DNA from 3 places in the Pseudoalteromonas sp. SaAl2 genome. Region 3 is predicted to be linked to each of the others. Evidence: predicted binding sites of a transcription regulator. Region 3 holds the regulator's gene; each other region holds the start of a gene.

Region 1 (7,654 bases), 1.0 Mb from region 3:
TGGTTTGAATGTTTTACCTACAATGGCCGCACTTGTGCCATTTACATTGCACCAACATGATAAAGAGCGCTTTGAAGGCTTGTCTGGTATTAGTATTCCTTGTGTTGTAAGTAGTGAGAATGGAACGAGCTTTAAAGAGAATATTCTGTTTACACACAGGGGGTTATCGGGCCCTGCCATTTTACAAATAAGCTCATTTTGGCGAGCGGGGCAGGCGGTAACAATTAACCTCTTACCTGAAGTTGATTTAAAAGAACTATTAGCGCAATGGCGAGAAACTCAAGCGCAAAAGTCATTGAAAAATAGTTTGTCGGCTATTTTACCAAAACGGTTTATTGAAATTTTACATGACAGTAAAGCAATCCCTGATTGTAATGTTAATCAGCTCACTCATAGCCAAATTGATGAGTTAACTAATTACATTCATAATTGGCAAATCAAACCAAATGGCACAGAAGGTTATCGCACTGCTGAAGTTACTCTGGGTGGCATAGATACTAATGAGCTTAGTTCAAAAACCTTTGAGGCTAAAAAAGCCCAAGGCTTGTATTTTATTGGTGAAGTTACAGACGTGACAGGTTGGCTTGGCGGGTATAACTTCCAATATGCGTGGAGCTGTGGATTTGCCGCTGGGCAGTATTGTTAGGAAATTCGGGAATGGCTTCAGCCGTGATGATTTTGGGTGTGCGTTAAAGCCAATCGGCGCTAAAGCGCTCTCCTACGAGGCGTTAGGGTAGGCCACAATTTTTAAATTGTTATCACTATAATAAACGGTGTTACGGCCATTGTTTTTGGCTTTAAAGAGTGCACTATCAGCTCTTTCGAGGCAACTTTTAACGGTATCATCAGACTGTAACTCTGTTAAACCTATACTTATAGTGACAGATGAATCTTCTATAGTGACAGATGAATCTTCGAACTTTTGCTCGCTAATAAAGCGATATCGTAACTTGCAAAATAGAAGAGATTTAGCAAGGTTAACACTACAAAATAGCAGCTTGCCAATAACAAAGTGTGGGCTATCAACTTTGTGCGCCAAAAGTCTTTATGGTCTTTTGGGTACATAGGTAGCTTTTTGTACCAAAAATCGAGCATGCTATTATCTTCCTTTAATATAAAAAGCGTTTATACCTGATTATTACTTATATCAGGTTTTTATTATAGTTTTTGTAGATGTAGGTTACTTAGGAAATCAATGGTCAATAAGGTGTCGGTATGAAGCTTACAGGTATAATAAAAGTAAAGTTTTAGCAGTTTTATAGCTAGCTAAATTAGCCCTTGTAGGGTTGCTATTATGCGTCTGCTGCTGCCGAGAACTCGGTGTTCACCTAGGTAAATACCTTGCCAAGTACCGAGCTGTAGGCGACCATTGTTAATAGGGATAGATAACTCGCAGCCTAAAGTACTCGTTTTTATATGGGCTGGCATATCGTCATCACCTTCATAATCGTGACGATAGTAAGGTTGGCATTCAGGTACGAATTTATTGAAGTGGCTTTCCATATCCATACGTACGGTGGGATCTGCATTTTCGTTGATTGTTAAACTTGCAGAGGTGTGTTGTATAAATAGGTGGAGTAAACCTATTTTATAATTGGTTAATTCGGGAAGTTGTGATGTGATTTCATCGTCAATAATATGAAAACCTCGCTCGCGAGGTTTCAAATTAATACTTTTTTGTAGCCAGCTCATAGTTTATCAAAGCTAACTTCGATATTTGCATTACCTGAGTCTGAAGTGAAAGGAATTAATATCTTGGCACCTTCACTTTTGTGGGTAATAGTATGTTCAGAACCTGAGACTACAATAGGTGTTGCCATATCAAAATCATAGCCTTTTTCACCAAGTAGGTTTTTTGCGCCACCTGTTACCATATTGGTAATTTCACCAACCATGTCAGTTACTTCTTCATTGACAGAGTCAGGACGTTCACCAAGCATTCGTTCCATGATGGTAAGCGCTAAACTTTCGTCAAAAGTAATCGAGAATGAGCCTCTGGTTTGTGGACCAACCATACCGATTAGCCCTGAAACATCACCACAGGCAATTTCATCTTTTTTAATTCTAGGCTTGCCAGGCTTTAATTCTGTTTGCGCCATGGTGCTCAATACATTTAATAATGATGCTAGAAAAGGATTGATGAACTCTACATTCATATTTAAATTATCCCTTAAGGTTTACAGTTACACTGTTATTATACATTTAAGTGTAGCGGCTATTTTTACCGCTGCACAAAACTATTCAATACAAGACGCACATCTACCATGTGCTTCAATAGTTTGCCCTGAAACAACAAAGCCACTTTCACCGGCTAAGCTATTTAGCTCATGTGATATAACTGTGGAATGAAGCTCTTTAACAAAGCCACAACTATCACAGATTAAAAGTTGCACCGGATGAATATGATCAAAATGATGGCACAACATAAATGCATTTGTACTTTCTATTTTGTGAATAAAACCCAGCTCGGCTAAAAAATCAAGAGCTCGGTAAATGGTTGCTGGTTTTGCCCCAGATTCAGTGAGTTTTAATTGCTCCAATAAATCATAGGCGCCAACACCACCTTGCGCACTTGCTAGAAGGCGAAATACTTTTTCACGGATTGGTGTAAATCGTGCACCACGATTGTCACACACTTGTTTTGCTTTACTAACGAGTGATTCTATATTCATCTGCTCTTATCCTTACGCTACCATGACATACTAACATATTGTGTTGTAGTTGCAGCGTTTTTATTAGACAGTTTTATTCTAGGAAGTCTAGCAATGAATGAGCTTTTAGCGATATTCATCATCTTTTTTGCGGTTATCGATCCAATCGGCACTGTTCCTGTTTTTATCGCTGTTACTCAAGGAGATAGTGAAAAGTTTAAGCGCAAGGTTGTCTATAAAGCTGTAACCGTTTCTACCGCTGTATTACTATTTTTTGTTGTCGCTGGTGAAGCGCTACTAAATGCGATCAACATTCCCTTATCTGCATTTCAAATAGCTGGTGGAATAGTACTTATGTTATTTGCTTTATCAATGATCTTTGGTGAGAGTAAACCTGAAGAAGAAATAAAAAGTGTAAGGGATAGCACTGAAGCAGCCATCTTTCCATTGGCTATTCCATCCATTGCAAGCCCCGGAGCAATGCTTGGTGCAGTGTTAATGACGCGCAACAGAATACACGTGGGTAGAACAAATATTAACTTCTACTATGATGCTCGCTGTTTTATTCGTGGTTTTAATTTTACTGTTGTTAGCGACTCATGTTCATAAGTTAATAGGAGATAGTGGAACAAGTATAATTAGTCGGATTATGGGGTTAATTTTATCATCGGATGCTGTGATTATTTTATTAGTCACGGTGATTCGCTGCCATTTGGCTTTAAGGTGTAATTAAAAAGTTCATTGATTCAACCCTCCGCTCACAATACTGATAATTTTTGCCAAGTAATATAGCAGTTTAAAGAGCTGCGTACATCAGCTTCTTTTGAACACACAGAAGCAAACAACAAAGCTGGCTGTGGGCGCTAAGCTTAATAATTTAAAGTTCTTGAGTTCGTAGACGTTAAATTAGCCAGTATTAACTACGAAAACCTAGTAAAAGAAAACAGATAAACAGTTACTTAGGCTCCCCCTTATTTACGAAGAGCTTATCATTGAAGCAGCAGTGCTATTTGTGTAAAATGCAGCGCTTTTAATACTTGCTTTACTACCTAAGGATTTTACTTTGAATAGACGCTTTTCTGTTGCACCCATGCTTGATTGGACAGATCGCCACTGCCGTACTTTTCATCGTAAAATGACAAAGCACACAGTACTTTATACTGAGATGGTTACTACGGGCGCAATTTTGTTTGGTCGTGGTGATTACCTTCATTTTAATCAGCATGAAAATCCGGTTGCTTTGCAATTGGGAGGCTCTGATCCCCAAGCACTTGCTAAATGCGCTAAGTTGGCAGCAGAACGTGGTTATGATGAAGTCAATCTGAATGTTGGCTGTCCGTCTGACCGTGTTCAAAATGGGCGGTTTGGTGCGTGTTTAATGGGGGAGCCACAGCTTGTTGCTGAGTGTGTCGCAGCTATGAAGGCTGAGGTGAATATACCTGTCACGGTTAAAACCCGTATAGGTATAGATGAACAAGATTCATATGAGTTTTTATGTGAGTTGATTGAAGCCAGTCACAAAGTTGGCTGTGATGATTTTATTATTCATGCTCGTAAAGCGTGGTTAAATGGCTTAAGCCCTAAAGAAAACCGCGAAGTTCCTCCTCTTGATTACCCGCGTGTTTACCAACTTAAAAAAGATTACCCTCAATTACATTTAAGTTTAAATGGAGGTGTAAAAACAATTGCTGACAGTCAAACGCACCTTAAGCATTTAGATGGTGTAATGATTGGCCGTGAAGCCTATAGTAATCCATTTATTTTAAGTGAAGTAGACGAAGCCATCTATAATGCACAACCTTTCACTTTATCTCGCCATGATGTAGTACGCTCAATGTATGACTATATTGAGGCAGAGATGCAGCAAGGTGCAAACTTTTGGCATATTGCACGTCACATGCTGGGTATTTTTCAAGGTCAGCCAGGCGCGAGAGGCTTTCGTCGTCATTTGTCTGAAAACGGTCATGGCAAGCAAGCAGACTTGTTAGTGATGGATAAAGCATTAAGTTTCGTTCCTGAGTAAATAGCCAGAGTTCAGGTTAATTAGCATTTCTATCTCAAGCAAAAAAGCTGCTTAATGCAGCTTTTTTTAATCCTAAACTTTAGTCAAAATGTTAGTTTTTTAGTCAGTTTGACACTTCTATATTCAGCTCAAAGTCATCTTTATTTATTGTTAGTTAAGTTTAGTTTATTGATTTTTAATATAAAATTTTTAAATTGGCTAACTTGGCATAAGTCTTGGAATCTACTTGTTGTAATCACCCATCATCAACAGGAGATAATCATGGGCATAATGAACCGCGTAACAGATCTTATTCAAGCAAACTTAGTTTCGGCATTAGATAAAGCTGAAGATCCAGAAAAATTATTAAACTTAGTTATTCAACAAATGCAGCAAACACTTGATGAATGTCGCTCAACAGCTGCAGTCATTCTATGTGAAGAAAAGGCATTAAAGCGTGAGCAAGCACAAAAGCAAGTTAGTATTGATAACTGGCAAACTAAAGCAGAGCTAGCTGTGACAAAAGGAAGGGATGACCTCGCAACTGCTGCATTAAAAGAAAAACAACATGTAAGCGATGAGCTTGCAGCTATTGAGCCAGAGCTTGTTAAATTAGCCGATTCACTTAAGAAACTTCAAGACGATGCCCAGCGTTTACAAAGTAAATTGACTGAGGCAAAAGCAAAGCAGGCAAGCTTGCAAAAAGTTCATAACCTACTTGATGCCAGAATGCGTGTTAATCATCAATTAAATAGTGAAAAAATAGCAGATGCGTTATCCCGTTTTGATGTTATTGAGCGCCGTGTTGAATCAATAGAGTCACAAGTTGATGCTTATGATATGACTAAAACGCAAAGTAGCACAGCAGAGCAAATCGATGCGCTCGTTAAAGATGAAGCATTAGAGCAAGAATTTGCAGCATTAAAAGTAAAAATGAAGCAAACAGCTTAGGAGATAATATGATGAATACTTATAACAATGAAAAGAACTGGTACAAAGACGCCTTGAATAAAAAAATTTCGGGTGTGTGTAGTGGTTTTGCACGTCGTTTTGACTTTCCTATCTGGGCGACGCGATTAGTGACTATTCTGCTCTTTATTCAGTTTCCATTATTTATTGGTGGCGGTTATTTGGCTGCACACTTTTGTCTAGATAGTAAGGCGTAGTGGGGGAGTCATGAAAATAATTGCAATTTGCTTATTAATAATCGTATTTATAATATATAGCCCATTTCAGGTGGTGCAGTTTGATTCATGGCAACTACCGCTTATTATTGCTGATTTAAGCTGGGTAGGTATTGAGTTATTTGGTGCGTTGCTGTCTGTTGTAGCTGTAATTGCTGTGATAGCTCTGGTAAGTGCTGGATTATTAGGTGCAGGTATTATTGTTGGGGTGGGCGTGGTTTTAGCATTATTGTTTGGCTCTGTAATGATAGCTTGGCCTTTATTGCTTATAGTCTGCTTGTGTTGGCTTATTGCAGATAATAAAAAAGTGGCTTAATTTTTACGAACTGTGCTGGTGTTGCTAATTTTACTGACTATTTTTTCACAATTATGCTAAATTTAGCCAATAAAATGATTTTTTATAACAAGGATAGAGATGACATTTAAGCCACTAATCACATTGCTTTCATCGGCTCTTTTAGTAATGAGCCTATTTTCGCCAATGGTAAAAGCACACGCAGATCATCACCATGATGGGGATAGTGAGATCATTGTAAACAATGCGCAGGTAAGAGTCTTCTTACCAGCCAGCAAATCGACGGTAGGTTACCTAAGTATTGTTAATCATGGTAATGCTGATGTAACGCTAACAAAAGCCGCTATTGATGGTTTAGGGCGTGTAGAAATTCATGAGCATGCTCATGTTAATGGTATGATGAAAATGCAGAAAGTCGACACATTATTAATCAAAGCACATCAACAACTCGATTTTAAACCTGGCGGATATCATTTGATGGCGTTTGAGCCAAGCGAAGCAATAAAAGCCGGGCAAGAATTAAAACTCACGCTATATTTTAGTGATGGAAACCGAGTTTTTACTCAAGCTCAGGTTGTTTCTTTAGAAAGTCAGGTCGAGCAAGCTTCACAATCTAAGCAGCATCACACGCATCATTAGGAGGTTAAATGTCACAACATAAAGGGAAAATTATTGGGGCAATTGTACTTATATTTATTTTGTTTTACGCATTAGCTGTTTATTGGAGCGCAGAGCCTAGCCGAGTAAATGTTTTAACTCAAGCTAAGCAAGATGCCCAGCAACGCGGTGAAAAACTTGTTACAGGTTATACCACTACATCGGCGCTAATAAACGTAACCAGTACATTGTTAAATAAGCCTGGAGGTTATTTATCTAATGATATGATGCCGCCGAGTATACTTATGGATAATATGCCAGCTTGGGAGTATGGGGCGTTAGAGATGTCTCGTGATCTTGCTTTATCTATGCGTAAAGATTTTAGCCGTTCCCAATCTCAGTCTACTGAGCATGTAGCTTTGAAAAAAGCACAACCACAATTTAATATTAGCTCAGAGGCGTGGGCGTGGCCTAGTGCTGAAAGTGAATATCAAAAAGGTATCGATTTTTTAATTGTTTATCGAACGCAAATTGCAGATCAAAGCGATCGTGAAAGTCAATTTTATGCACGTGCTGACAATTTACGCAGTTGGTTAAAAGAGGCTGAAAAACGTCTTGGTAGTTTAAGCCAGCGTTTAAGTGCAAGTGTTGGCCAAGATAGATTAAATACCGATTTAGCGGGTGATAAAGAAGCTCATCAAGCGACCTATAGCCCACTACAGAATCAAGTTAAAACTTCATGGTGGGAAATAGATGACGTTTTTTACGAGTCGCGAGGGGCAACTTGGGCTTTATTACATTTTTTGCAAGCTGTAGAATACGACTTTGCTGATGTATTAGAAAAGAAAAATGCCCGTGTTAGCTTACAACAGATTATTCGTGAGTTAGAGGCAACCCAAGAAACTGTTTGGAGTCCGATGATTTT
Region 2 (7,654 bases), 1.5 Mb from region 3:
GAAATAACCAAATAGATAGTTAATGAGTTAACTAATACAAATATAAAGCGCGGGTAGTTTCACACTTCCCGCGCTTTATTATATTAATTTCGTGAGCAATTTAGTTATTACGCAGGATTGATTTTATAAAATCACAGTGAAGCACGGAAAAGTAATTTTGAATAATAGCTGAGTATGTACTATCTAGTAAATGAGCACTAAATAGTATTGGTAATAGAGAAAAGAAAGCTAATAAGGGATATTTCCTAGACGTTAGAATTATGCTTTTAAGTTATGAACTAATTTGCTATTACCATGCACTACGCTACCACCTTGGTCATAGGTCATAGAAGTGGGGGCGCCAATTAAAATATCTTTGAGTTGTTTTACGCTTAATTGCGCTTGGTGCGCTGCGTGTGCGTTAACGTCGTTTTTCTTTTTACAAGTTTCTAAATGCTTACGAACAGCAGAAATCAAATCAGACACTTCTTCGGATCTTGAATCATTACTTGCAAGTAGAGTACTCAGCTCTTTATCAAGAATTTGGATCTTGCTAAGAAAAGACAACTTTTGTTGTGCTATCTCTTTTAGCCCTTCGCCTCGGCGCGAAGCTATCGCTGTAAGCTCATCGTCTAAAATTTCAACTAATGAAGTTAAGCAATTTAACTGCATAGTGAGTTTTGACGCAATTAAACTATTGTGATCAGCCATATACGTCAAACTCAAAGGCAGCTATATTCTTAGCCAACTTTTCAGCGTCGATTTGATATTTACCTTCGCTGATTGCTTTTTTAAGCTCTGCAACTTTATTACTATCAAACCCAGAAGACTGTTGAGCCTTATCTTGTAATGATTTAAGTTGTTGTGCTTGTGGTGTTAAGCTTACAGAGTCGGTAGCCGCTTTTGGTGCAGCTGTTTGCGCCGACTGTGTATTATTGTTTTGCAAATCAACTTTTTGTTGCTTAGCATTGGCCAACACATTAGGCTGTTGCTGACCCTTATTTACTTGGCTTACCATGATATTAACCTATACATAATCCAACATATGCCTATTTATCGGCATGCATGATAGATACTTTAGCATAAATTTGAAAATTTAAATATTTACCTGTACAGACTCAACACCGTCTACACGGGCATTTAAAACTTTCCCAGATTTTGCATTTTTTACTTTTACCTGTTCTCCTAAAGTACCATCTTCTAGGGCTAAACCGGAAGTTTTTATTTTTAATCCTCGGATCGTTGCAAATATAGTGACGTTGTCGCCTTTACAAACCATGCAAATTTGGCTCAATACAACAGGCAAACCGCTGCGAATATTACGCTTACTACGGCTTCCAATAAGAACCGACTCATCTTGTAAATGTTGTACTCGAACAAAGTGTTTTGGTCTCATTTCAACACTCAGGTGATGAGCTTCTATAACTTCACCTCGTGTTAAGTGTTCAGTGGCAACTACAATTGGTTCAAGCTCAGTAATACGGACGTGTACGTATTGACTCCAACCTTGTATATCTCCACAGTTAATTTGTACTGTTACTTGTCGATTAAAAGGAGGGGCTGTTGGTACGCTTAAAGACGGTGACGTTGTACAGCTGCGATCGGGTATTCTGCTATCTAAAGCAAGCGCATTAATTTGCGTTTGCTCATTATTGATTGGCTTTAATTGATCTCTTATGTACGAGATAGCAAGTGTTTGCAACTTTTCTTTGCTGTATATTTGTCCATAGACAGGTGAAACTAGGCATAGGCTAGCAAGAAAATAAAAAAACACTGTATCTTCGGCTTTTTTTTAACAAACTCATAATGTTTCGACTATGCTTATGGTTGAAAACAGGGTATAAATATTTAGCGTCAATTTTTAGACGCTCCCACGATGTAATGTAGCTTTAAATAGAGAAAGCAATAATTGTTCCGTTTTTTTAGCTTTCTTAGGAGATTGAAATGGCAGGCATTTTAGACTCAGTGAACCAGCGTACTCAGTTGGTTGGGCAAAACCGCCTTGAATTATTATTATTCAAATTAAGAGGGCGGCAGCGCTTTGGTATTAATGTGTTTAAAGTGAGAGAAGTACTGCAATGCCCTCCTTTAACGAATATGCCAAAATCAAATGCGTATATACGGGGTGTTGCTCATATACGCGGGCAAACTATTTCTGTTATCGATTTGTCTATGGCCGTTGGTGGTCCTGCTATCGAGAACATTCAAGACAGCTTTATTATTATTGCTGAATATAATCGCTCAGTTCAGGGCTTTTTAGTTGGAGGTGTTGAGCGCATCGTCAACATGAACTGGGAAAAGATCATGCCGCCTCCATCTGGTGCTGGCCGATACTCATATTTAACCGCAGTCACCGAGATTGAAAATGAGTTAGTTGAAATTCTCGATGTAGAAAAAATCTTAAATGAAATTTGCCCAGTAAACACCGAGGTTAGTGCGGAAATTGCAAGTGATGGCGAAATTCAGAAAGACTTGGGAGAGCGTATCGTATTTATAGCAGATGACTCAGCTGTTGCTCGCAATCAAGTGAAACGTGCACTTGAACCACTCGGCGTACAAACGGAACTTGCAAAAAATGGTAAAGAGGCGCTAATTCGCCTTCGAGAAATCGCAGAGCTTGATTGTAAAAACGATATTACTGAAAGAGTCGGTTTATTGATTTCGGATGTTGAGATGCCTGAAATGGATGGCTACACTTTAACTGCAGAGATAAAAGCAGATCCTAAGCTTGCACCTTTACATGTGATTTTACACACTTCTTTGAGTGGTGTGTTTAATCAGGCTATGATTGAAAAAGTAGGCGCAGACGACTTTATCGCAAAATTCAACCCGGATGAATTAGCTACAGCAGTAAAAAAATGGGTTCATTGTGACTAATTTTGATAGGTGGTGTTACGTTGGAAAATAAACATTTACAGCAAGGCGAGTACGATCAATTCCGTACGTTTTTAGAGCAGCAGTGCGGTATTGTGTTAGGCGATAACAAGCTTTATTTAGTAAAGAGTAGACTTGCGCCTTTAATGACTCGTTTCAATGTTGAATCGTTATCACAATTAGTGAGTAAAACACTCAGCCCCCACGAGCGGCAACTTCGCGCCGCCGTAGTTGATGCAATGACCACCAACGAAACATTGTGGTTTAGAGATCAATACCCGTTTGAATTATTACAAACTAAGCTATTTCCAGAGCATAAAGAACTACGCAGGCCACTAAAAATTTGGTCTGCGGCAAGCTCTTCTGGTCAAGAGCCTTACTCTATTGCTATGTCTGTTGCTGAATTTCAGGCTAAATCCCCTGGTGTTTTAAAAATGGGGGCGCAAATTGTCGGCACTGATATTTCAAATACAATGCTTGATATGTGTAAACATGCAGAATATGACTCGTTAGCACTAGCGCGCGGTTTATCTGCTGAGCGACGGAAAAAGTTTTTCAAAGACAGTGGCAACGGCATGGCCCAAGTGATCGACCCGATTAAAAAATTAACTAGTTTTAGGCACTTGAATTTACTTGACTCTTACGCCTTGATGGGAAAGTTCGATATTATATTTTGTCGTAATGTGTTGATTTACTTCTCACCTGAAGTAAAAGCTAAAATTATTGCGCAATTTGCACAGGCACTAAACCCTAAAGGATATTTGTTTTTAGGTGCCTCAGAGTCGATGTCGGGACTCAGTACAGAGTTTGATATGGTACGTTGTAATCCAGGTATTATTTATCAAAAGAAATAGTATCCTCAGCTATTTCTAATTAATAAAAATATAAAAACGATGGCCAAAAGCCATCGTTTTTTCTTGTTATTTAATGACTTAACCATCCCTTTTTTGAGATTTTATATTGGCTCACCTTTTGCATTAATAAGCTTAAGTCAATTTTTTGGAGATGGTTATGGCTATCAGTTTTGATAAAGCTTTTGGGGTTCACCCTCACGCAATGTTGATCCGTTCTCAACGAGCCGAATTATTAGCAACCAATATTGCCAATGCTGATACGCCTGGCTATAAGGCGAAAGATGTTGATTTTGCCTCCGCTTTAAAAGCGGCAAAAAGCCACCAACAGGGCGGCAATAACATGGTAACAACCGATGCTAAACACATTTCTGGTGGTAGCCGTTATGTCGGTAATAGTGAAATGTTTCGCTCGCCAAATCAAGCAGATACAGGTGATGGTAACTCAGTGGACATACAGGTGGAACGAAACTTGTATACACAGAACTCATTAGAGTATCAGGCAAGCCTGCAATTTATGAGTAGTAAAATTAAAGGCCTTAAAAAAGCCCTCGGTAGTCAAGGAGCCTAAGCATGAGTTTATATAACGTTTTTGATATTTCAGGTACCGGTATGAGCGCGCAAAATGTGCGTTTGAATACCACGGCCAGTAATATATCTAATGCTAATACTATTAGCTCAAGTCAGGATCAAACCTATCGAGCGCGCCACCCTGTTTTTGCTGCTGAGCTGACAAAGGCATCAGCGTCGCAAAGTAATCAACAGGGGTCGTCTGTAGGCGTTAAAGTACTAGGTATTGTAGAGAGCGATAAGCCACTGCAAATAGAATATAACCCTAATCACCCCAGTGCGGATGAAAATGGGTATATCTACAAACCTAACGTTAATGTTGTAGAAGAAATGGCTAATATGATTTCTGCCTCACGCTCTTATCAAACAAATGTGCAAGTTGCTGATGCAGCGAAGCAAATGCTAAGTAAAACACTGTTGCTTGGGCAGCGGTAATTGAGGAAAAGTTATGAGTAACGATATAACTACAACATCGTCGACTTATTTAGATTCGCTTAAGTGGCAAGAAAACCAAGTATCGACGGAAGAGAAAAGTGATGCGTTAACGCAAGAAGATTTCTTTTCCTTGCTAACACAACAGCTTTCTTTTCAAGACCCTAGTAATCCTGCAGATAATGATCAAATGATTGCACAAATGACCAGTTTTACTATGGCGGAAGGTATTTCAAACCTCAATAGTAACTTTGAGTCACTTGCTTCATCAATGACTTCAAACTCTGCATTACAGGCTTCAACTTTAGTGGGTAAACAAGCCTTATTGGAATCAGATACATTAGATTTGAATGCAGGTAGTGATGCAAAAGGGACTATCGTTGCGCAAGAACCTGTTGAGAATTTGACCTTACGTATTGAAGATTCATCAGGGCAACTGGTACGTACAATTGATTTTGGAGCCCAATCAGCCGGTGCAATCCGTTTTGAATGGGATGGTAAAAACTCTGACGGTGATGATTTACCCGAAGGGGAATACAGTGTTAAGGCTGAAGGTCAAATGGGGGCGAGTTTACAAGCTTACCTATTGCAACCTTTAAGAATATTGAGAGCGTCAATGTTAATGGTTCTAGTGGGATCATTATTAACACAAAAGAAGGTGCGGTTAGGCTAACTGATATAGCAGAAATCGCGTAAACAATTTTAAATTTAAGTTAGCCTTCGGCTAAAATTCAAAGATTAGAGGTGAATTATGAGCTTCAATATTGCATTAACAGGCCTTGCCGCCGCACAAAAAGATTTAGACGTAACAGCAAATAATATTGCTAACGTAAATACCACGGGTTTTAAAGAGTCTCGTGCTGAATTTGCCGATGTATATGCATCATCGGTATTTAGTTCAGGTAAAACTAAAAATGGCGATGGGGTGCAAACCACGATGGTTGCCCAGCAATTTCATCAAGGCTCATTGCAATTTACGCAGAACTCTTTAGATCTAGCTATTACGGGTGAAGGTTACTTTGCGATGAGTGAAGACTTAGGTGCTCAAGATTTCACTTATACACGAGCTGGTGCATTTAAACTAAACCAGGATAACTTTATTGTTGATGCAAAAGGCAATTTTTTACAAGGCTTTCCTGTTAACGAATCGACAGGCGATACTACTTCAGTAAGTTTAAGTACATCATCGGCATTACAAATTCCTGACTCATCGGGTTCTCCACGTGCGACGACTAATGTATATAGTTCATTTAACTTAGATTCTCGCTCAATTTCGCCATCTATTACTACATTTGACCCAACAGTCAGTGCTTCTTATAACAGCTCTACATCGACAACTATGTACGATTCTTTAGGTGAGCCGCATGTTTTACAGTTTTTCTTTGTGAAAACTGATTCAACGGTTACTGGTAATGAAAATGAATGGCAAGTATTTGCAACACTGGACGAAAAGCCATTTAGTCCTGCAGGTGCTGAAGAGACGGCTACGCCATATACACCGCTTTCTACATTTCAATTTGATGCAAGTGGTTTACCTTTAAACACCGATGGCACTGCCAATACAGATACCACTTTTAATCCTATTGCCATACCTGGTGGTGGTGCTGGTGTTGCTGGTCTTTCTGACTTACTAACCAATGGTGCAAGCTTTCCTGATGATGTTCAAGTGAACTGGCGCGATGAAGCAGGTACAGCGAATAAAATTCCTACACAATATGCGAGTAATTTTGAAGTTAAAGCGCTTGATCAAGATGGTGCCACAGTAGGTCGTTTAGCGGGTATTGATATTGGCACGGATGGCAAGGTGGTTGCCTCTTACAGTAATGGTGATACCTCGTTCTTAGGGCAAGTTGCCATGGTGCGTTTTTCAAACTCTCAAGGTTTACAACAAGCTGGTGACACGTCATGGAAAAAAAGTTTAACCTCTGGTGAACCAATTGCCGGAGAGCCTGGTTCAGGTACTTTAGGTTCTATTAATTCTTCAGCCCTTGAGCAATCAAATGTGAACTTAACGAATGAGCTGGTCGATTTGATTAGTGCGCAGCGTAACTTCCAGGCTAATTCGCGTGCGCTTGAAGTGAACTCAACAATTCAGCAAAGTATCCTGCAAATTCGTTAATAGCGAATATTATTATAATCCGACACCAAGGCTGCCAATTCAGGCAGCCTTTTTTATTTCTTATCAGTGTATTTTTACTGTCAAATTATTGTGGCACTTATTTTGCATTTATCTCTAATATAGATTTTTTAACGTGAGTCGATGTTATGGATAAGATGGTTTACATTGCAGCGTCAGGGGCTAAGCAAAGTATGCGGGGCCTTGCGCTCAAAGCAAATAACTTAGCCAATGCTAACACCACTGGCTTTAAAGCTGATTTTGCACAAGCAAGGTCTATGCAAGCATTTGGTGAAGGCTTACCTACGCGCGTCTTTTCCATGCAAGAGCGTCCAGGTTCAAATATGACCTCCGGGGGGTATTGTTGAAACCGGCCGTGATTTAGATATTGCGATGAGCGATAAAGGTTGGCTAACCGTTCAAGATGCCCAGGGAAACGAAGCTTATACCAAGGTCGGTACTTTAAATATCACTCCAGATGGTGCGTTAATAACGAGCCATGGGCGTCAAGTAGTTGGCGCGGGTGGTCCTATCATTTTACCGCTACCGATTGAAAAGGTGGAGTTTAGTGAAGACGGATCAATTCAAGTACGCCCCCAAGGTGCGCCGGCTAACTTTTTAGAAGTGGTTGATCGTTTAAAGGTTATCGAAGCGGATAACACTCAGCTTGAAAAAGGCAACGACGGCTTGTTTCGTCCTAAAGCCGATAAACTAGAAGATGATTTATGTGGCTTTTGTGATATCTCGCAAAACGTAAAAGTTATGAGCGGCACGCTTGAAATGTCAAACGTGAATCCAGTACATGAAATGGTGGATATGATAAGCCATCAAC
Region 3 (7,654 bases):
ACTACACAGCAGTGGCATTAAAACAAACAGCCTTTGATGAGCAAGGTAAAATAAGCCACAAAGTGACCGCTGCTAAAATGGAACTATATCAGCAGTTAGGATTCACGTACTTTGAAGAACCTATTTTCACCTTATATAATCAAGAACAAATGTGGCAAATTAATGCAGCTGAAGCCACATTATATGAAAATAACCAGCTGGTTTTAGAAGGCAATGTGACGGCGAAAAATCTCACAGATAATGCCATGATAGATCACATTAATGCCGATAACATCCAAGTTGATATTGAACTTCAAACAATGAGTTCAGAACAACCTGTAGAGTTGGTCGGCCCTAATTTAAAAATTACTGGGCGCGGATTACAAGCCGACTTAAAAGCCGAAGTAATAGAACTAATTAACCATACGCGAACCATATATTATGACCAATAAACTAGCCAACATATTTATCATTCCAAGCTTACTCATTGCATTTTCGAGCCTTGCCCAAGATACAACACCACCGGCCGATCAGGTATCAATCAGCGCTGATAAACAACAAGCTCAGCTTAAATCTAATGTCGGTATTTTTGAAAAAAACGTTGAAATTATCCATGGTAACCGCCGAATTAAAGCAGATCGCCTCGAAGTACATAAACGTGAAGACTTAGGCGATAATAAACAGTTACTCGTGGCCACAGGCAAACCTGCATACTTTGAAGAAAAACAAACCGATGGCACTCTAATGAGCGCCAGTGCTGATGAAGTTCGTTACGATGTAGCAAAGCGCCTGTTAACTTTAATAGGTAATGCGAAAGTAACCCAAGCAGGGCAAAAAATTAACGCTAAAAGCATCACCTACGATATGGAACAGCAGCTAATAAGTGCTGAAAGAGGCGAAGACTCAAATGACCGCGTGCATACAATTTTAGTACCTGTCGATAGCAAAAAATCAAAAGGCCAGCCATGAGTACATTAAAAGCCGAGTTTTTAGCAAAAAGCTACAAGGGCCGCCAAGTTGTAAAAAGTGTTGGCTTAGAAGTTAGCGCTGGGAGTATTGTTGGTCTGCTAGGTCCTAATGGCGCAGGCAAAACCACCACTTTTTATATGATTGTTGGCTTAGTGCCCAGCGATAAAGGTAAAATTAGTATTGATGATAACGATATTACATTATTACCCATGCACAGCCGTGCTCGCTTGGGTATTGGCTACTTACCACAAGAGTCATCTATTTTTCGTAAATTGACCGTTTACCAAAACCTGATGGCGATTTTAGAAACCCGTAAAGAGCTAAATAAAACAGCCCGTGAAGAAGCCTTAGATAGCCTACTTGATGAATTTAGCATTCAACACATTCGTGATAGTCAAGGCATGGCATTGTCAGGTGGTGAACGCCGCCGTGTTGAAATTGCGCGTGCTTTAGCCGCAAATCCTAAATTTATCCTATTAGATGAGCCTTTTGCTGGTGTTGATCCCATTTCAGTGTTAGATATAAAGAAGATTATCGAGCACCTTAAAAACCGTGGCATCGGTGTACTAATAACCGACCATAATGTAAGAGAAACCCTTGATGTTTGTGAAAAAGCCTACATAGTTTCTCATGGGGAGTTAATTGCATCAGGAACTCCTGAGCATGTACTTGCCAACCAAACAGTTCGCGATGTATATCTGGGTGAGCAATTTAGGCTATAAAGCAACACTCAGCTAACTATCTGCTAAACTAAATTATGACAACACAATAAAAGGATTGTTAGAGATAAATGAGGCAATCACTCCAGCTGCGCATGGGCCAGCAACTTACAATGACACCACAACTGCAACAAGCAATTCGCTTATTGCAGTTAAGTACATTGGATCTCCAGCAAGAAATTCAAGAAGCACTCGACAGCAATCCATTACTTGAGGTCGAAGAGCAAGAGTTTGGTGATGAAACGGCTGGCAAAAATGAACAAAAACAAGACACTGACGATGTCACAGTAAGTGCCTCAGCCGATGAAACACCCAGCGAATACGAACAAGAAAGCAGCGAAGCACTTAATAAAGACACAGTAAGTGATGACATGGCTATGGATGTGACCTGGGATGAGTACATGAGTGCTGCTCCTGCCAGCTCATCAGGCCCGATGCCTGAAGATGAATCTATTTATCAAGGTGCTTCAACCGAAACCTTGCATGAATATATTATGTGGCAGTTACAGCTCACCCCATTTAGTCCGACCGACGAGGCGATCGCTATTGCCATTGTCGAAGCTATCGACGAGTCAGGTATTTTAACTCTAAGTTGTGAAGACATTGCAGAGAGCCTAAATAAAGATAATAACGAAGAAGAAATTGAGCTTGATGAAGTGCAAGCCGTTTTAAAACGTATTCAACTGTTTGACCCAATTGGTATTGGTGCACGCAGCTTGCAAGAATGTTTATGTATTCAACTAAATCAATTTGACCCCGCAACTCCTTGGATTAGCGAGACAAAAATGATTTTAACTGAACACATCGATTTATTGGCCAGTCGTGACTATCGCACTTTGATGAAAAAGACTAAGCTTAAGGAAGATGAACTTAAAGAAGTGATGACACTCATCCACAGTCTAAACCCAAAGCCTGCGGATAGCATCGTACGTGAAGAGTCTGAATACGTTATTCCAGATGTCTCAGTAAAGAAAATTAAAGGCCGTTGGGTTGTTGAGTTAAACCCCGATAGCATGCCTAAAATTAGAGTAAACAGCCAATATGCAGCTATGTCTCGCTCGGTTAAATCGAGTAGCGACAGCCAATTTATTCGCTCCCACTTGCAAGAAGCAAAGTGGTTTATAAAAAGTTTAGAAAGCCGTAATGACACATTACTTAAAGTAACCAACTGTATCGTTCAACAGCAACAAGGGTTCTTTGAGCATGGCCCTGAAGCAATGCGCCCTATGGTATTAAACGATGTTGCTGAAATGGTAGAGATGCATGAATCAACCATCTCACGTGTTACCACGCAAAAGTACATGCACACCCCAAGAGGGATTTTTGAGTTAAAGTATTTTTTCTCAAGCCATGTGAGCACTGAAAACGGTGGTGAATGTTCATCTACAGCGATCCGCGCATTAATTAGAAAATTAATTAGCGCAGAAAACTCAGCGAAACCATTGAGTGATAGCAAAATTGCAGATATATTGGCAGAGCAAGGTATCAAAGTAGCTAGACGTACAATTGCAAAATATCGCGAGTCACTGGCTATTCCACCGTCGAATCAAAGAAAGAGTTTGATTTAAGGCGTAAAAAAACAAAGAAGGAAAATGCTTATGCAACTGAATTTAACTGGTCGTCACGTAGAAATTACCGATTCACTTAGAGACTATGTACACAATAAGTTTGCAAAGCTTGAAAGGCACTTTGATCATATAAACAACGTGCACGTCATTTTAGACGTAGAAAAGCTAAGCCAAAAAGCAGAAGCCACAATACACCTCAGTGGTGCTGATTTATTTGCTTCAACCGAACATCAAGACATGTACGCTGCGATTGACGCCCTAATAGATAAACTAGACCGTCAAGTTATCAAACACAAAGAGAAGCACGCTCGACACTAATATTATGAAACTAAGTTCACTTACTTGTAAGGACTGCAGTAAAGCTGCGGTCCTTTTTAATAGCAAAAAACGAATTTTAGAATTTATTAGCCAGTTGGCTCATGAACAACTCCCTCACCTTTCAGAACAAGAAATTCTTAACTCGTTACTTAATCGAGAAAAATTAGGTAGCACAGGTATTGGCCGTGGAATTGCTATTCCTCACGGTAGAATAACGGGTGTTGATACTCCATTAGCACTGATACTAGTGAGCGAAACGCCCATTAACTTTGATGCGATTGATAACCGTCCTGTAGATATATTTGTGGCACTCATCGTACCTGATGGTGACAGCCAACTTCATTTAAAGACCTTGGCCACAATTGCTGATAAACTTAACGATAAAGATTTTTTGTAAACAATTACGTAGCGCTAAATCTGACCACGACTTATACCAAGTTATTGTCGAGCTGTCTTAGGAAAGTGAAGGAGTCATTACATGGAGTTAATTATCATCAGTGGGCGTTCAGGTTCTGGTAAATCTGTTGCCCTTCGCGTATTAGAAGATCTAGGTTATTATTGTGTTGATAATATTCCTGTGAACTTGCTGCCTTCACTCGTACGAAGCGTTTCTGATAACTATGATAAAACAGCAGTTAGTATTGATGTGCGCAATCTGCCAAAAGAACAAGAAGAGTTTAATGACATTCTTGAGTATTTACCTGGCTTTGCAAACCCAACTTTATTTTATTTAGACAGTGACGACCAAACGCTGATCAAACGCTTTTCTGAAACTCGCCGTTTGCACCCTTTATCGTTAGATTCTCTGCCCCTTGATTTAGCCATCAAACAAGAAAAAGTATTGCTTGATGTATTGATCACTCGTGCTGATTTTATTCTTGATACAACAGAGTTGAGCGTTCACCAATTAGCAGAATCAATTCGTGAGAAGATTTTAGGTAAAAAAGATAAAAAGTTAATTATCACTTTTGAATCTTTTGGTTTTAAGCACGGTATCCCTAAAGAAGCTGATTACGTATTTGATGCCCGATTTTTACCAAACCCACACTGGGAGCCTGAGCTAAAGCCACTTACAGGCCTAGATCAACCAGTAAAAGACTATTTAGCTAGCCACAGCATAGTACAAAAGTTTACTTGGCAGATTCAGACCTTTGTACAAACTTGGCTGCCTCACTTAGAGCGTAATAACCGCAGCTATCTAACTATTGCTATTGGTTGTACCGGCGGGCAACACCGCTCTGTCTACTTGGCGCAAACTATAGGTGAAAGTTTTGCAATGAGTCATAGCAATGTAAAAATCCGTCATCGTGAACAAGAATAATATCTGCTATAGGCTTTGATATGCATTTAGAAGACACTTTTTTAATCAAAAATAAATTAGGATTACATGCACGAGCTGCCAGCGTTTTAGCTCAGCTCGCGCTGAAGTTTGACGCGACTATTACCTTATATCAAGACGATAAACAAGCTGCTGGTGACAGCGTTTTAGCTTTAATGCTACTTGAAAGCAGCCAAGGTAAAGAAGTTAAAGTAGTCTGTGAAGGGCCAGACGCCAAGCCGGCATTAGCGGCAATAGGTGAGCTAATCGAACAGCGCTTTCATGAGCATGAATAGCGCACTTTTTTTAAAATTGCGTTAAACTAAATAACGATAGGAAAGCAAAAAATTCTAGCTTACTATCACCCTACCCAATAAAATTTGTAACCTAAGGACGCCAATGCCTGAAGCTTTTGAACAAGATTACCCACTACAACAACTAAAACAAGTGACCAAGTCACTCAATAGTGGTCAATTTGTTCAAGTTAGGCGAATGTTGGCAAAAACAGCTCCTTGTGACACAGCATTATTACTCGAATCTTCCCCGCACAAGATCCGTAAACTACTCTGGCAATTAGTTGATCCTGATGTACAAGGTGATGTCTTAGAGGAGCTTTCTGAAGACGTACGATTAGGTATCATCGCGCAAATGGAGCCAGAGCATATAGCTGCGGCGACAGAAGACATGAGTCATGATGACTTAGGGGAGGTTTTAAGAAGTCTACCTGATACCGTCTACCAAGACGTAGTTGGGGCCATGGATAGCCAAGATAGAGAGCGTGCAACACAAGCTCTCTCTTATCAAGAGCGCTCTGCTGGTGCTCTTATGAATACGGATACGGTGACTATTCGTCCTGACGTTACAATTGATGTGGTGCTTCGATATTTACGCCTACGCGGAGAGTTACCTGAAGGTACCGATGACTTATACGTTGTAGATAAACACAATTGTTTTCTCGGTGCTATGTCACTCACAACGCTTTTAACTAACCCGCCAGACAAAATCATTCGCAACTTAATGGATGAAGACTGCGAATCAATTTCAATCGCCATGGATGAAAGCGAAGTTGCCCAACTATTCGAGCGACACAATTGGATATCGGCACCCGTCGTTGATGATAATGACCATTTGCTTGGCCGTATCACAATCGATGACATTGTAGATGTAATCCGTGAAGATGCTGAACACAGCTTGTTAAGCTTAGCCGGTCTTGATGATGAAGAAGATACCTTCGCTCCCATATTAAAAAGTTCGAAGAAGCGTTCTGTGTGGTTAGGTGTAAACTTATTAACAGCTCTTCTGGCCGCTATCGTAGCGAGTTTTTTCGAAAATACCTTGGCCATATTGCCAATCCTTGCGGTACTTAACGGCATAGTGCCTTCAATGGGTGGCGTTGCAGGTAGCCAAACTTTAACTTTAGTGATCCGCGGTATTGCTGTGGGTCACATCAATCAAACAAACCAACGCTTTTTAATGTTAAAAGAGCTCGCAATTGGTGCAATAAACGGTATGGTTTGGTCTATCTTAATAGCCGGTGTTGTTGCTATTTGGCAATGGGATTTTTAAACTGGGTGGCGTTTTAGCGTTTGCTATGTTTATGAATTTGGTTGCTGCAGGTATTGCGGGTGCTAGTATTCCATTACTACTTAAAAAAATGAAAATTGATCCTGCACTCGCAGGCAGTGTTGTATTAACAACAATCACAGATATTGTTGGTATATTCGCCTTTTTAGGTACTGCGACTTGGTTACTTATTTAGGTTCAAGGTTCTTTTTAATTAAATCGTTTTAAGAAGTATTCATAAGTGCATGCTCTCATTAGATAAGCATGCACTTATGATTTGATAGTTACCATCCTAGTAATCTCCTTATTTATCCATGTGAAACCACAATATTATCCGCTAATTTATCCTAAAACTACTGATACAACAGCTAACCATATAGTTTGTTCTTCCTTGCACTAATCCATAGTGATACATTCAATCCTTGTCACTTATCCATCGTGCTACATTCAATCCTTGTCACATCCATCGTGCTACATTCAATCCTTGCTCATGAATCCATAAATTGCTTCCACTGCTTAGCTGTCCATAAAGCCGTTGCACATTCAGCTTTTCTTTGCTGAGAGTCCTTTTGTACATGTTCCATAGTTCCTCCTTGTAAGACTTGCATTGCAAAGACTTAATTAACGTCTGGCGATTATGTAAATCGCATGAATTAAACCAGGAATATACCCTAGTAATGTTAACAAAATATTAATCCAAAACTGTGCCCCTAAACCAACTTGTAAAAAAACACCAAGTGGTGGGATCAACACTGATAAGATAATTCGTATTAAATCCATTGTTATCGCTCCTTGCCAATTTGTTAAAATGCATAAGAAAGCCCAGCCTAGCTGGGCATTTCATAATAAGTAATTATTCAGCAACAACAGTTAGCTCATCAACTACATTGCGAACATCTTCAGCATTTTTAGCAATTTTCATCGCTAGTTGTTTTTCAGCTTCTGACTCAACAGTACCTTTAAGTGTAACTACACCTTTATCAGTATCTACGTCGATATCTGTACCGCCAACTTCTGAATTAAATAAGAAGCGTGTCGTGATCACAGTACTAATTTTTGCGTCTGTCAAATCGCTTTCAGTGTCATCAACATCAGATTTCATACGTTTGTGATCGGTATCAACATTTTTAACGACAGTCAGTTCGTTATCAACATCATTTACACCATCAAGGCTTAATACAAGCTCTTCAGCAAGCTCTTTATCTAAGTCGCTTTCGACT

What was found. The regulator sigma-54, encoded in region 3, starts transcription at its own class of promoters, with help from an activator protein. The targets are predictions, from matches to a motif close to GTTGGCACGNNNNTNGNNT.
Region 1: a site for sigma-54 is predicted at 4,877-4,895, ahead of ACU8V8_RS01265 (PspA/IM30 family protein). Genes of this name have one in related genera too.
Region 2: a site for sigma-54 is predicted at 3,813-3,831, ahead of flgB (flagellar basal body rod protein FlgB). Genes of this name have one in related genera too.

What each region holds. Positions count from the first base shown of each region.
Region 1 is NZ_CM129605.1:263,191-270,844, forward strand. Features, by position in the region: partial or broken gene ACU8V8_RS01230 (NAD(P)/FAD-dependent oxidoreductase) at 1-646, shown strand, start outside; gene ACU8V8_RS01235 (diguanylate cyclase domain-containing protein) at 719-1,039, opposite strand; gene ACU8V8_RS01240 (secondary thiamine-phosphate synthase enzyme YjbQ) at 1,267-1,692, opposite strand; gene ACU8V8_RS01245 (chemotaxis protein CheX) at 1,689-2,156, opposite strand; gene ACU8V8_RS01250 (transcriptional repressor) at 2,238-2,672, opposite strand; partial or broken gene ACU8V8_RS01255 (MarC family protein) at 2,766-3,384, shown strand; gene dusA (tRNA dihydrouridine(20/20a) synthase DusA) at 3,715-4,674, shown strand; gene ACU8V8_RS01265 (PspA/IM30 family protein) at 4,936-5,604, shown strand; gene ACU8V8_RS01270 (PspC domain-containing protein) at 5,616-5,819, shown strand; gene ACU8V8_RS01275 (hypothetical protein) at 5,830-6,153, shown strand; gene ACU8V8_RS01280 (copper chaperone PCu(A)C) at 6,253-6,771, shown strand; gene ACU8V8_RS01285 (DUF2333 family protein) at 6,780-7,654, shown strand, end outside.
Region 2 is NZ_CM129605.1:700,543-708,196, forward strand. Features, by position in the region: gene ACU8V8_RS03240 (Ig-like domain-containing protein) at 1-23, shown strand, start outside; gene flgN (flagellar export chaperone FlgN) at 259-690, opposite strand; gene flgM (flagellar biosynthesis anti-sigma factor FlgM) at 683-997, opposite strand; gene flgA (flagellar basal body P-ring formation chaperone FlgA) at 1,076-1,753, opposite strand; gene ACU8V8_RS03260 (chemotaxis protein) at 1,924-2,856, shown strand; gene ACU8V8_RS03265 (CheR family methyltransferase) at 2,877-3,707, shown strand; gene flgB (flagellar basal body rod protein FlgB) at 3,865-4,275, shown strand; gene flgC (flagellar basal body rod protein FlgC) at 4,278-4,709, shown strand; partial or broken gene ACU8V8_RS03280 (flagellar hook assembly protein FlgD) at 4,723-5,402, shown strand; gene flgE (flagellar hook protein FlgE) at 5,458-6,825, shown strand; partial or broken gene ACU8V8_RS03290 (flagellar basal body rod protein FlgF) at 6,972-7,654, shown strand, end outside.
Region 3 is NZ_CM129605.1:3,029,406-3,037,059, forward strand. Features, by position in the region: gene lptC (LPS export ABC transporter periplasmic protein LptC) at 1-431, shown strand, start outside; gene lptA (lipopolysaccharide transport periplasmic protein LptA) at 421-948, shown strand; gene lptB (LPS export ABC transporter ATP-binding protein) at 945-1,670, shown strand; gene ACU8V8_RS14325 (RNA polymerase factor sigma-54) at 1,739-3,235, shown strand; gene hpf (ribosome hibernation promoting factor) at 3,266-3,553, shown strand; partial or broken gene ptsN (PTS IIA-like nitrogen regulatory protein PtsN) at 3,558-4,011, shown strand; gene rapZ (RNase adapter RapZ) at 4,032-4,874, shown strand; gene ACU8V8_RS14345 (HPr family phosphocarrier protein) at 4,895-5,167, shown strand; partial or broken gene mgtE (magnesium transporter) at 5,271-6,630, shown strand; gene ACU8V8_RS14355 (YqaE/Pmp3 family membrane protein) at 7,056-7,214, opposite strand; gene ACU8V8_RS14360 (BON domain-containing protein) at 7,288-7,654, opposite strand, start outside.